DNA from 3 places in the Pseudomonas lurida genome. Region 3 is predicted to be linked to each of the others. Evidence: predicted binding sites of a transcription regulator. Region 3 holds the regulator's gene; each other region holds the start of a gene.
What was found. The regulator FliA, encoded in region 3, starts transcription of late flagellar genes. The targets are predictions, from matches to a motif close to CTAAAGTTTNNNNNNNNNNNGCCGNTAA.
Positions count from the first base shown of each region.

Region 1: the regulator FliA is predicted to act here: its motif matches at 1,388-1,415, upstream of ATH90_RS13025 (methyl-accepting chemotaxis protein).
Region 2: the regulator FliA is predicted to act here: its motif matches at 2,121-2,148, upstream of ATH90_RS08060 (methyl-accepting chemotaxis protein).

Region 1 is NZ_PDJB01000001.1:2,897,848-2,902,029, reverse strand. Features, by position in the region: gene ATH90_RS13035 (DUF1294 domain-containing protein) at 51-434, opposite strand; gene ATH90_RS13030 (undecaprenyl-diphosphate phosphatase) at 431-1,261, opposite strand; gene ATH90_RS13025 (methyl-accepting chemotaxis protein) at 1,483-3,117, shown strand; gene pnuC (nicotinamide riboside transporter PnuC) at 3,264-3,827, shown strand; gene ATH90_RS13015 (AAA family ATPase) at 3,824-4,182, shown strand, end outside.
Region 2 is NZ_PDJB01000001.1:1,763,875-1,768,056, forward strand. Features, by position in the region: gene ATH90_RS08050 (hypothetical protein) at 1-206, shown strand, start outside; gene ATH90_RS08055 (DUF4253 domain-containing protein) at 761-1,543, shown strand; gene ATH90_RS08060 (methyl-accepting chemotaxis protein) at 2,210-3,850, shown strand; gene ATH90_RS08065 (DUF2254 domain-containing protein) at 4,143-4,182, shown strand, end outside.
Region 3 is NZ_PDJB01000001.1:4,492,438-4,496,619, reverse strand. Features, by position in the region: gene flhF (flagellar biosynthesis GTPase FlhF) at 1-252, shown strand, start outside; gene fleN (flagellar synthesis regulator FleN) at 358-1,191, shown strand; gene fliA (RNA polymerase sigma factor FliA) at 1,188-1,928, shown strand; gene ATH90_RS20270 (chemotaxis response regulator CheY) at 2,097-2,471, shown strand; gene ATH90_RS20265 (protein phosphatase CheZ) at 2,490-3,278, shown strand; gene ATH90_RS20260 (chemotaxis protein CheA) at 3,290-4,182, shown strand, end outside.

The DNA of each region.
Region 1 (4,182 bases), 1.6 Mb from region 3:
CGCTTCGCATCGTGGTTAGGGGGGGTACAAAGTTGTGTAGGTAATTATGCCTAGAGGACTGACCATAACGTGCCGCCCAGGAACAACTGGTCCAGCCAGAACACTTGGTGCAGCAGCACGATCACCCAGAACAGCACCTGGTAAGACACTTTGCGCGTCTTGTGCCGGAACACTTGCTGGGCGATCAGCGCTCCCGGCCAGCCGCCCGCCAGCTCGACGGCGTGCAAAATGTTTTCCGGGGTGCGCCAGCTGTCGGTGCGCGCCTTGCGCTTGTCGCTCCAGTAAAGGAAGAACGCGATCACGCTGACCACGCCATAGGCTGCCAGCGGGATCACCGTCTCGCCACGCTGCCACACCAATACCGAACCCAACAACGGCGCTGCGCATAGCAACACAAAGAGCGCCGCCTTCAGGCGCGGGTACTGGATCATCATGCCTTGGCCGCCGCCCAGTCGATCCAGCCGAACTGCCAGGTTGCCAGGATCAGCAGGCCGAATGCGATGCGGTACCAGGCAAACGCGGCATAGCTGTGGCTGGCGATGAACTTGAGCAAACCCTTGACCGCAATCATCGCGAAGATGAACGACGTCACGAAGCCGATGGCGAACACCGGCAGGTCCGAAGGCTGGAACAGGTCACGGTACTTGTAGCCCGAATACACCGCTGCACCGACCATGGTCGGCATCGCCAGGAAGAACGAGAACTCGGTGGCGGTCTTGCGTGACAGCCCGAAGAGCAGCCCGCCGATAATGGTCGAACCCGAACGCGAGGTGCCCGGAATCATCGCCAGGCACTGGGCCAGGCCAACCTTGAGCGCGTCTTTCCAAGTGATGTCGTCGACGGTTTCGGCGTGCACTTCGTGCTCGCGGCGCTCGGCCCACAACATGATGATGCCGCCCACCACCAACGCCGTGGCGACAGTGATCGGGTTGAACAGGTAGTGGTGAATCAGGTCGGCGAAAATCACCCCCAGCACCACCGCCGGCAGAAAGGCGATCAGCAGGTTGACGGTGAACCGCTGGGCCTTGCGCTGGGTCGGCAGGCCACTGACCACTTCGAAAATCTTGCCGCGAAATTCCCACACCACCGCCAGGATCGCGCCCAGCTGGATGATGATGTTGAACGCGTTGAAACGGTCGCCGGTAAAGTCGAGCAAGTCGGCGACGATGATCTGGTGGCCGGTGCTTGAAATCGGCAGGAACTCCGTAAGCCCCTCCACGACGCCAAGAATCAATGCCTGAATGGCGGTCCAAAAATCCATGTTTCCCCCAAAGGTCATGCTCAACGGCATGCCTCGTTAATCTTTTTTAGTGGTTCACTGACGACAAGGCACCGGTGTTGAGTTTCAACCCCGGCCTGCAAAAATTGCGTGAAAAATCAGGCAGTACTCAGGTTTTGCGATTGCAGGCCGAAAGCCTATCAGACAAGGCGGAAAAGTCGATGCAGCCCCCACAATTATAAAAAGCACGGAGTGACAGGACGATGAACAGTTTGCGCAATATGTCGATCAGCCGGCGCCTCTGGCTGATCCTGATAGTCGCCGTGCTGATGCTGCTGGCCCTGGGTTTGCTGATGCTCAAGCAGATTCACGACGACCTGTACCAGGCCAAGCGCCAACAGACCCAGCATGTGGTCCAGACTGCCAGCGGGATCCTGACGTTTTATCACGGCCTCGAAACCACGGGCGTGATGACCCGCGAGGCCGCCCAGAAACAAGCCTTGAGCGCGGTGCGCGGCTTGCGCTACGACCATGACGACTATTTCTGGATCAACGACCTTACACCCGTGATGATCATGCACCCGGCCAACCCCAAGCTCGACGGCCAGAACCTGTCGGCTATCCGTGATCCTGACGGGTTTGCCGTGTTCAACGAGTTCGTGGCCCTGGCCAAGGCCAAGGGCGCCGGCATCGTCAACTATCGCTGGCCCAAGCCCGGAGCCGAAGCGCCGGTGGCCAAGACCTCGTATATCCAGCTGTTCGAACCCTGGGGCTGGATTATCGGCTCCGGCGTGTATGTGGATGACGTGCAGGCCGAGTTCAACGGCCAGGTGTGGAAAGCCTCGTTCATCGGCCTGGGTATCGCGGCGATCATGGCATTGCTGGTCTCGTTGATCGCACGCAGCATCGTGCGGCCGTTGCAGGAGGCGGTGAACGCCATGGGCAACATCGCCAGCGGCGAAAGCGACCTGACCCGCAGCCTCGACACTCATGGCCATGACGAGGTCACCCAACTGTCCCGACACTTCAACAGCTTTACCGCCCAGCTGCGCCAGGTGGTGAGCCAATTGCAGGTATGCGCCAATGCCCTGGGCCAGTCTTCACAGGAGCTGGGCAACAACGCAACCCAGGCCCATGACCGCAGCCAGCAACAGTCGCAGCAGATGGAACTGGTGGCGACCGCCATCAATGAAGTGACCTACGGTGTGCAGGATGTGGCCAAGAACGCCGAACACGCCGCCAGCGAAATGCGCGACGCACAGGCCCAGGCACAACAGGGCCAAGTGAATATCGACGGCAGCCTGCAGCAGATTGACCAGCTCTCCGGCACCATCAGCCAGGCGGTGGAGGTGATCCGCACCCTGTCGGCTGAAAGCACCCAGATCGGCAGCGTGCTCGAAGTGATCCGCTCCATCGCCGACCAGACCAACCTGCTGGCCCTCAACGCCGCGATTGAAGCGGCGCGTGCGGGTGAGCAAGGCCGTGGCTTTGCCGTGGTGGCCGACGAAGTACGGTTGCTGGCCCAGCGTACACAAAAATCCACCGCCGAGATCCAGGGCATGATCGAGCGCCTGCAAGGCCACTCGGAAGCAGCGGTCAAGGTGATCAGCGACAGCCACAGTGCGTCGCAACTGACCATTGAACAGGCGGGCCAGGCCGGCGCCAGCCTGACTGCCATCGGCCAGGCCCTGCGCAACCTCAACGGCCTGAACGCCTCGATTGCCAGCGCCACCCTGCAACAGGCCCATGTGGTCGAAGACATCAACCAGAACGTCACCCAGGCCGCGGGCCTGTCACACAGCACCGCGCTAGCGGCGGAGCAGTCGAGCGTAGCCAGTGCGCATTTGCGCGGCCTGAGCGAACAACTTGATGAGCTCCTCCGCCCATTCAAAGTCTGATACCCCCCTTAGCAGCCGGCTTGCCGGCGATGAAGCCCTTGAGAGCGGCGCAACACTCAAGGCCGCCATCGCCGGCAAGCCAGCTCCTACAAAGGATCATCTTTGGTTACAATCCCCGCCCTCTTCCACTCTCCCAAGGAACCACCATGTCCGGGCTTGAACTGTTCGCTGCCGCCCTGGGGGTGATCGCCGTGTGGCTGACGGTCAAGCAGAACCCCTGGTGCTGGCCCATCGGGTTGGTGATGGTGTTGCTCTACACCTGGGTGTTCTTCGACGTGAAGCTCTATTCCGACATGCTCTTGCAGGTGGTCTACGCCGCCCTGCAAGTCTACGGGTGGTGGCAGTGGACCCGTGCCGGCGAGGTCAAGCAGGGTCGGCAGGTGACCAGCCTGGGCGTGCCAGCCATCATTGCCAGCCTGGCGGTGGGCGCAATCGGCAGCCTGCTGCTCGGCGCCGCCATGGCGCACTGGACCGACGCCGCCCAGCCCTGGCTGGATGCCGCCCTGACCGGGTTCAGCCTGGTGGCACAAATGTGGATGGCGCAAAAGCGCGTGCAATGCTGGCCCCTGTGGATTGCCGTGGATGTGATCTTCGTCGGGCTGTTCCTCTACAAAGGCCTCTACCTCACCGCTGCGCTTTACGCGCTGTTCACCGTGATCGCCGTGCAGGGCTGGCGTGAATGGCGTGCCGACCCGGCGTTGCACGCATGAAGGTGGTGGTACTGGCCGGCCCCGAATCCAGCGGCAAAAGCTGGCTGGCGGCAGAACTGCAAACGCATTTCGGCGGGTTGATGGTGGGTGAATATGTGCGCTATTTCATCGATCACCATCAACGCGACACCCGCCTGGCGGACATCCCGGACATCGCCCATGGCCAACTGGCCTGGGAAGACGCCGCCCGCGCCAGACAGCCACGGCTGTTGATCCTCGACACACACCTGCTGACCAACAAACTCTGGAGTCAGACCCTGTTCGGCGACTACCCGGCCTGGCTCGACAGTGAACTGCTGGCACGCCACTACGACCTGCACCTGCTGCTGTCGCCGGATGATGTGGAGTGGACCGC
Region 2 (4,182 bases), 2.7 Mb from region 3:
CCGCTAAACGTGTATCGGTTCATTTACTCGCCCTGATCGCGCAAGCACCTACCGCAGTTGAAGCGTTGCTCCATGATATTCGCGCGCAGGAGTTGATATTGAATCTTCAAGGAACAGAGACCATCTCCAAGCTTGACGGTGATAATCTGAGGATCCTGTGCAGGGTGGCGCTTGAGAAGCGTCTCCATAAAATTGCGAACGCGTAGGACGAAATCATCTTAGGCCATGGCGCGAGCTGGACGTCCTTGTTGGCGGCAGCGGTTGAGCATTTACGAGCTTTTGGCGTCTAGGAGAGGCCCTTTGGCCTAATGGGCGATGCTTCACCGCTAAGGTAAGGCAGAATTCGCGGGCCGTATCTACAACCGAGTAGCACAGGTGGTGCTCTAGATACGATCTTCGAGAACTCTGGGCCCATCAAGCAGGTGCCGGCTAGGCTGAAGGCTCAAGGGGCTATCTCAAAGCTGTGCTCACGTTACTGCTGACGCACCGAACTGCTACCGCACAGGTGGGCACCCGTTTAATCACGCGAAGTGTGTTGGGCAGACGCTCACTCAGTTTCTTCCCTGAGTCGATTAGAAATTGCATGGTAGGCCAGTTTCGGACACCAACATTACCTCGAATTGCGAACGTCAAAGTTAGCGTAGCGTGCTGCTATGTGATGGCAGACCTATTTCGCTCGGCGGCAGACCTTCAATGATGATCCTGGAACGCTTAGGATTACTCACTCAGTTCAGTTCCATCATGGAGAAGGCCACGGTTTATGGATATCGAATTTCGCGGTAATGGCATGCGTGAAAATCCGTCTGTAGGTACATGCGACGAGTACGGCGTGAGCGGGATTACCAGCTTTGACGATTTGACCGAAGCTCGGCGTAAGATTGCTGAAACGCACCCAGGCTTTAAGCCTCTGTTCTCGCTCGATGATCTGCACCAAGCCCGTTACACCTCGGGGCATGTGCGCAATAATTTAGGGATGGACGATGCATCGGAGCAGGACATAGCGGGTTTACCTCCAGAGTGCTTTGAGAATGGTGAATACATTGGCTATCCGACTACGAAAGCGGAGTTCGCAATCTGTCTTCGCAATTTCATGAGCCTGGTTGCAGCCACGTCCTTCGAGGATGCTTGCGCTCATGGTTTGACGTTAGATCAGCAGGCCCTCCAGGAGTGGATCGGTTACCAGAACAACCCTATCTCTCTTCTAGAGCAGCCCCTTTCAGCGCTCTTGGTGCCCGTTCAGCATTCTTGCCAGGTACTCGCCGCTTTTCCGAATGGCTATTTCACTTCCGACCTAGATCCTGCGAAAAACTTTGCGGTTGCGCGTCACTTTTCAGAAGCACATGGCTATGAGTTGATGGGTGTAGGTGCTTCTTACATCGGCTTCATTCGTGCTGAACCGCCTGATACATCCCTTGCTAACGTCGTAGCCCAAGACTTCTGTGCGCTCTACAACACTAACGATGAAGATCTACAAGCACGCATTTCCGCAGTCGCACAGGCGATCTCTGGTCGGACATATTTGTGGCTCCGTTACGTGGAGTGAGCTTCGTGCGCAGCAAAAGCCCGGCTGAATAGATACCTGAGCTTGTGAGAGGTCTGGGGTTTTTGGCAGCCATGTAGGAGGGCATTTGCTTTACGCTTTTTGTTCAGCCACGGCGGTGGTGCTACTGAGTCAAGCAAGATCTGACTGACTTACGTCTGTTGGCGAGCCGCTGTGCGCGGGCGGGCTGTCGTAAACCGAGCTCCCGCGTCCCGCCGTATCTCGGCCCTGCGGGCGTCCATCCTTCACGCCTTCGGCTGTGCCAGCCCGCGCGCTCCGCTTGCTCCGGTTACTCAGCGTTTTCCGACGTACTGTGGTTAAGCCGGATTGACGATCTCAGATTCCCAGCTGACTCGGTCTAGTGGAAGGATCAGAGAAGCATCAGCTATTCAGATTGCTTCCCACCCAACTGGGAAAGGCGGCCTTCAATGGACAAGAAGCTAAATCAGCCAAGTTGGTCTCAGTAAATATTCACCAACCCTAAAAATTGAAGTGCGAATTGTTATTAAAATTAATATTACTTGGGGTTAGTGTGATAAGCATAAGAAACAATCTATTTAAGCTGCGCGTGAGAAAAAAGCTCAATAATTATACTTGCCTGCCGATACCCTCCCTGATCAATGGCACGCCTCAAGGTTAACCAGATCTCCCCTATGAAGAGAAAGCTCTATGACTTGGTTTTTGAACTTACGCCTTGCGGCAAAATTGTCCATATCATTCTTGATATGCGCATTGATAACTATCGCGATTGGGCTCGTCGGGATGAACGGCAACTCGCGGCTGGGCGACGCGATTTCATCTGTATTTAGCAATAATATAACTTCAATTAACAAGGTAAATGAAGCTCTGCAGCAAGTGATTTATCACAATAGAGACCTATACTTGTTGCTAGCACAAAAAGCTGATGGTGCAGCTGAGAGGGAACTCGCAACCACTCAAAAATCATTATCTGATCGTCAGCGTGCTGTAGAGAAAGCATTTGCTATTTATCGTAGCACCCCGCTGCGCGATGACGAAAAGGCCTTAGGTGATAATTTTGAACGGGATTGGCCTGCTTATATAAAATCGGGAGAGAAGTTCGCCAATACGTTGATGTCGGGGGATTTGCCAGGGGCGAGATTGCAACTGATAGGAGACGTCAGCGATAAGTACGGTTTCGCTGAGAAAGAAATGCTAGGGATAATTGCATCTAACAATGATCAAGCAGACGATCTCCGAAGTGAAAGCGATGCTCTCATTCAAAGTTCTAAGCTAACGATGATTGCAGGTATGGTAATCGCGTTCGTCCTGGCAATGGGCCTGGGTCTTCTTATTACGCGACTCATTACACGGCCACTCTCCTATGCAGTATCGGCTGCGGAGCGTATTGCAGGTGGAGATCTTACGCAACGTATTGACGCAGGTAGCCAGGACGAAACCGGGAAATTACTGTCCTCCCTAGATGGGATGCAGGCGAGCCTTCGAAGCACAATTCAAAATATATCCAGTGCATCAGATCAGCTCGCCTCGGCAGCAGAAGAACTGAGTGTCGTAACGGACGAGAGCACACGGGGTCTTACTCAGCAGAACAGCGAAATTGAACAGGCTGCTACCGCTGTAAATGAAATGACAGCTGCAGTCGATGAAGTCGCTCGCAATGCCGTTTCTACAGCAGAAATATCGCAAAGAACCAATCAAGACGCCATGGCTGGCAAAAGTAAGGTTGGAGAAGCTGTTGTAGCGATTGAAGGAATGGTTGGGGAAATCAACTCATCGAGCTCGCAGGTTCAAGAGCTTGCTCATCAGACGAAAGAAATCAGCAAGGTGCTTGAGGTCATCAGGTCGATTGCTGACCAAACCAATCTCCTAGCTCTGAATGCGGCCATTGAAGCTGCTCGAGCGGGCGAGCAAGGTCGCGGATTTGCAGTAGTAGCTGACGAGGTAAGAGCTTTAGCTCATCGTACCCAATCATCGACTATTGAAATCGAGGGGATGATTAACGCTGCTCAGACAAGCGCTACCTCTGTAGTAGAAACCATGACTAAGAGTCAGAGCCAGGCAACTAACACACGTCAGCTTGCGCAGGCTGCAGGCATTGCTCTGGAGTCAATCACTGAGGGTGTAGCTGCAATCACAGAACGCAATCTGGTTATCGCAAGCGCGTCAGAAGAACAGGCACAGGTTGCTCGTGAGGTAGATCGTAACCTCGTCAACATTCAAAGCTTGTCAGCTCAAACTGCTACAGGAGCACATCAGACAAATGCCTCGAGCCACGAGCTCTCAAGGCTTGCAGTATCCTTCAACCAGTTGGTAGCCAAATTTAAGCTTTAGACCCCACAGAAAAGTGCGCTTTTGCTGGCGCACTTTTCATCTTTCGCTAAGCACGCACGGCATAACCCGACCCTTTGAAGCGGCCATTACCTGAACAAACAACGTAAACGTTTTCGCACCCCTTCTTCGTCTCGCTGCAATGGGCCGTGCAGGTGACGCTCGCAATCGCAGCAACACGGATAACTGTGAGATGCTTCATCTCTAGCCAGGATGTAAAACCAGTTTCAAATTTCCGAATAAAACTTCTGCGCTGCTCGCGACGTCCACTGACGTAGTCACTGAAGGATTGCACATGATTGCTCGTTGGCGTTGGGTAACGAATCAACTCACCA
Region 3 (4,182 bases):
GCCGGTTGCATCCTTACCAAGCTCGATGAAACCGCGAGCCTGGGCGAGGTGCTGAGCCTGGCTATCAGTCATGAATTACCGGTCGCCTACCTGACCGACGGCCCGCGGATCCCGGATGATCTGCATCTGCCGCGCCGTCATCAGTTGGTCAGCCGTGCAGTCAGTGTGCAAATGCAAGACGAGCCTAGCGAGGAAGCGATGGCCGATATGTTCGCCGACCTTTACCACAGCCCGGCAAAGCGGGTGGGTTGAGTCAGGATGAACACCGTGAAATGTATCTACATCGATGGTCTGCAAGCGATTCACGCGGCCAAGCCATGTAGCCTGCGTCTAAGCAAGACAAGGTAAAGAAATAAAATGGGCAGCATGCATCCCGTACAGGTGATCGCGGTGACCGGCGGCAAAGGTGGCGTCGGGAAAACTAACGTGTCAGTGAATTTGTCCCTGGCCCTGGCAGAGCTTGGCCGTCGCGTCATGCTGCTGGATGCTGACCTGGGGCTGGCGAACGTCGACGTTCTGCTGGGGCTGACGCCCAAACACACCCTTGCCGATGTGATCGAAGGCCGCTGTGAGCTGCGCGATGTGCTGCTGCAGGGCCCCGGTGGCATACGCATCGTGCCAGCGGCTTCCGGCACCCAGAGCATGGTGCACCTGAGCCCGGCGCAGCATGCCGGCCTGATCCAGGCATTCAGTGATATCGGTGACAACCTCGACGTGCTGGTGATCGACACCGCCGCCGGGATCGGCGAGTCCGTGGTCAGCTTCGTGCGCGCCGCGCAGGAAGTCTTGTTGGTGGTCTGTGATGAACCCACCTCGATCACCGACGCCTACGCCCTGATCAAACTGCTTAACCGTGACTACGGCATGAACCGCTTCCGCGTGCTGGCCAACATGGCCCAGAGCCCGCAGGAAGGACGCAACCTGTTCGCCAAGTTGACCAAGGTCACGGATCGGTTCCTCGATGTCGCCTTACAATACGTCGGCGCAGTTCCCTACGACGAGTGTGTGCGCAAGGCTGTGCAAAAGCAGCGTGCAGTCTACGAAGCGTTCCCTCGTTCCAAATGCGCATTGGCGTTCAAGGCTATTGCCCAGAAGGTCGATACCTGGCCGTTGCCCGCCAACCCTCGGGGGCATCTGGAGTTTTTCGTCGAGCGATTGGTGCATCAGACGAGCGCAGGACCGGTGCTATGACAGCCAGCGGCTACAACCTTTACAAGAAATCGGCACGTGACAGCCAGGGTGAATTGATCGAGCGCTATGCGCCCCTGGTCAAGCGCATCGCCTATCACTTGCTGGCACGCCTGCCCGCCAGCGTCCAGGTCGAAGACCTGATCCAGGCGGGCATGATCGGCCTGCTCGAAGTGTCGACCAAATACGACGCGAGCAAGGGCGCGAGTTTCGAAACGTATGCGGGTATCCGTATCCGTGGCGCGATGCTCGATGAAGTGCGTAAAGGTGACTGGGCGCCGCGTTCGGTACATCGCAATACACGCATGGTCAGTGACGCAATTCGCGCAATTGAAGCAAAAACCGGTCGCGACGCTAAAGATCACGAAGTTGCGGCCGAACTCCAATTGAGTCTCGACGATTACTACGGGATTTTGAACGATACCTTGGGCAGCCGCCTGTTCAGTTTCGACGACCTCTTGCAGGACGGCGAGCACGAAGGGCTGCACGAGGACGGCGCGAGTGCTCATATGGAGCCATCGCGTGACCTGGAAGATGAGCGTTTCCAGGGGGCGTTGGCGGATGCGATTGCCAATTTGCCGGAGCGTGAGCGACTGGTGTTGGCGCTGTACTACGACGAAGAGCTGAACCTCAAGGAAATCGGTGAGGTCCTGGGCGTCAGCGAGTCGCGGGTCAGCCAGTTGCACAGCCAGTGCGCAGCCCGCTTGCGGGGGCGTTTGGGAGAGTGGCGAGCGCGCTGACAGGCAGTGTGGGGACACTGCAGACGATACCGCGAGGGCGACCAGCCTTCGCGGTTTCGACCCGTGGTGCCCCCGGCAGTCCTTTTTGTGTAATGCCTGTTGATTGAAATGGCGCGTCCAGGTGCTGGGCGCGTTTAAGACTGCTTGGAGGTCGAATTGGACAAGAACATGAAAATCCTCATCGTTGATGACTTCTCAACGATGCGGCGGATCATAAAAAACCTGTTGCGTGACCTTGGGTTCACTAACACGGTCGAGGCGGATGACGGCATTACGGCGATTCCGATCCTCAACAGCGGGAGCATCGACTTTCTGGTAACAGACTGGAACATGCCGGGCATGACCGGTATCGACTTGCTGCGCCACGTGCGCGCTGACGAAAAGCTGCGCAGCCTGCCTGTGCTGATGGTAACCGCCGAAGCCAAGCGTGAGCAGATCATCGAAGCCGCCCAAGCCGGGGTTAACGGTTACGTGGTCAAGCCATTCACTGCATTGGCCTTGAAAGAGAAGATCGAAAAAATCTTCGAACGCATCCACGGCTAATGCCATCGCGGGGGAGCTATGGAGCATAAAGAAACGTCACAGGGAGACTTCGAGTCGACCCTGAAAAAGCATGCTCACCAATTGGTCGAAAGCCTTGAAAGAGGCCAGTTCGGCGACGCGGTGCAGTTAATCCATGAGCTCAACCAGACCCGTGACCGCGGCCTGTACCAGGAAGTGGGCAAGCTCACGCGCGAGCTGCACAGTGCAATCGTCAATTTCCAGATTGACCCGCACATGCCCCAGGCCGAAGAAATCTCCCAGATCACGGATGCCACCGAACGCCTGTCCTACGTGGTCAGGCTGACTGAGGCGGCGGCCAACCGCACCATGGACCTGGTGGAAAACGCCACGCCTCTGGTCAATGGCATGGCCACTGAAGCCCAGGCCCTCAGCGTTGACTGGGGCCGTTTCATGCGCCGTGAAGTGGGGGCTGAAGAGTTTCGTGAGCTGGCGCGCCGGGTCGAAGGGTTCTTGTCACGCAGTGAGCAGGAAAACCGCACGGTTTCCAGCAACCTCAACGACATTCTGCTCGCCCAGGATTACCAGGACCTCACCGGTCAGGTGATCAAGCGTGTGACCCAGTTGGTCACCGAAGTGGAAAGCAACTTGCTCAAATTGGTGCTTATGGCAGGCCAGGTTGACCGTTTTGCCGGCATTGAACATGACCGCGAAGCGATCCTCTCGGAAAAAGATCCACAAAAACATCTCGCCAAGGGTGAAGGTCCGCAGATTCATGCCGATAAACGTGAAGACGTTGTGTCAGGTCAGGATGACGTAGATGACCTGTTATCCAGTTTAGGCTTCTAAGGAGCACCCACATGAGCTTCGGCGCCGATGAAGAAATCCTTCAGGATTTCCTTGTAGAGGCCGGCGAAATTTTAGAGCAACTGTCCGAACAACTGGTCGAGCTGGAAAGCCGCCCGGATGATGCGAACCTGCTCAATGCAATTTTTCGCGGTTTTCACACTGTAAAAGGGGGCGCCGGCTTCCTCCAGCTCCATGAGCTGGTGGAGTGCTGCCACATCGCCGAGAACGTGTTCGACATCCTGCGCAAGGGTGAGCGGCACGTTGACTCGGAGTTGATGGACGTGATTCTCGAAGCACTGGACGCGGTCAACGGCATGTTCGGCGAAGTCCGCGAACGTGCCCCGATCACTGCGGCCACGCCGGAGCTGCTAGCCGCCCTGGCGCGCTACGCAGAGCCTGCCGACTTATCGGCTGCGCCGGTGGCTGAAGCTGCGCCGGAACCGGTGGCAGAGCCCGAAGCGGATGTGACGGACAGCGAGTTCGAACAACTGCTCAACTCGCTCAGTGCGGTGAAGGCCGAGGCTGAAGCACCCGCTGCGCCTGTTGCCGCACCGACCAGCGAAGACATTACCGACGCCGAGTTCGAGTCCCTGCTTGACCAGTTGCATGGCAAAGGCCAGTTCGCGGCTGACGCCGTGGCACCGGTCGCTGCGCCTGAGGCGCCTGCCGCCACTGGCAGTGCCAGCACCGATATCACCGACGATGAATTCGAAGCGTTGCTCGACCAACTGCACGGCAAGGGCACCTTTGTGGCCGACGCCTTGCCGGCAGTCGCCGCCACCGCCGCAGCGCCTGCCGCCAGTGCCGCACCTGCTGGCGATGGCTTGATCTCCGATCAGGAGTTCGAATCCCTGCTGGACGAATTGCACGGCAAGGGCAAGTTCAGTGAAGTGGCGCCGGCCGC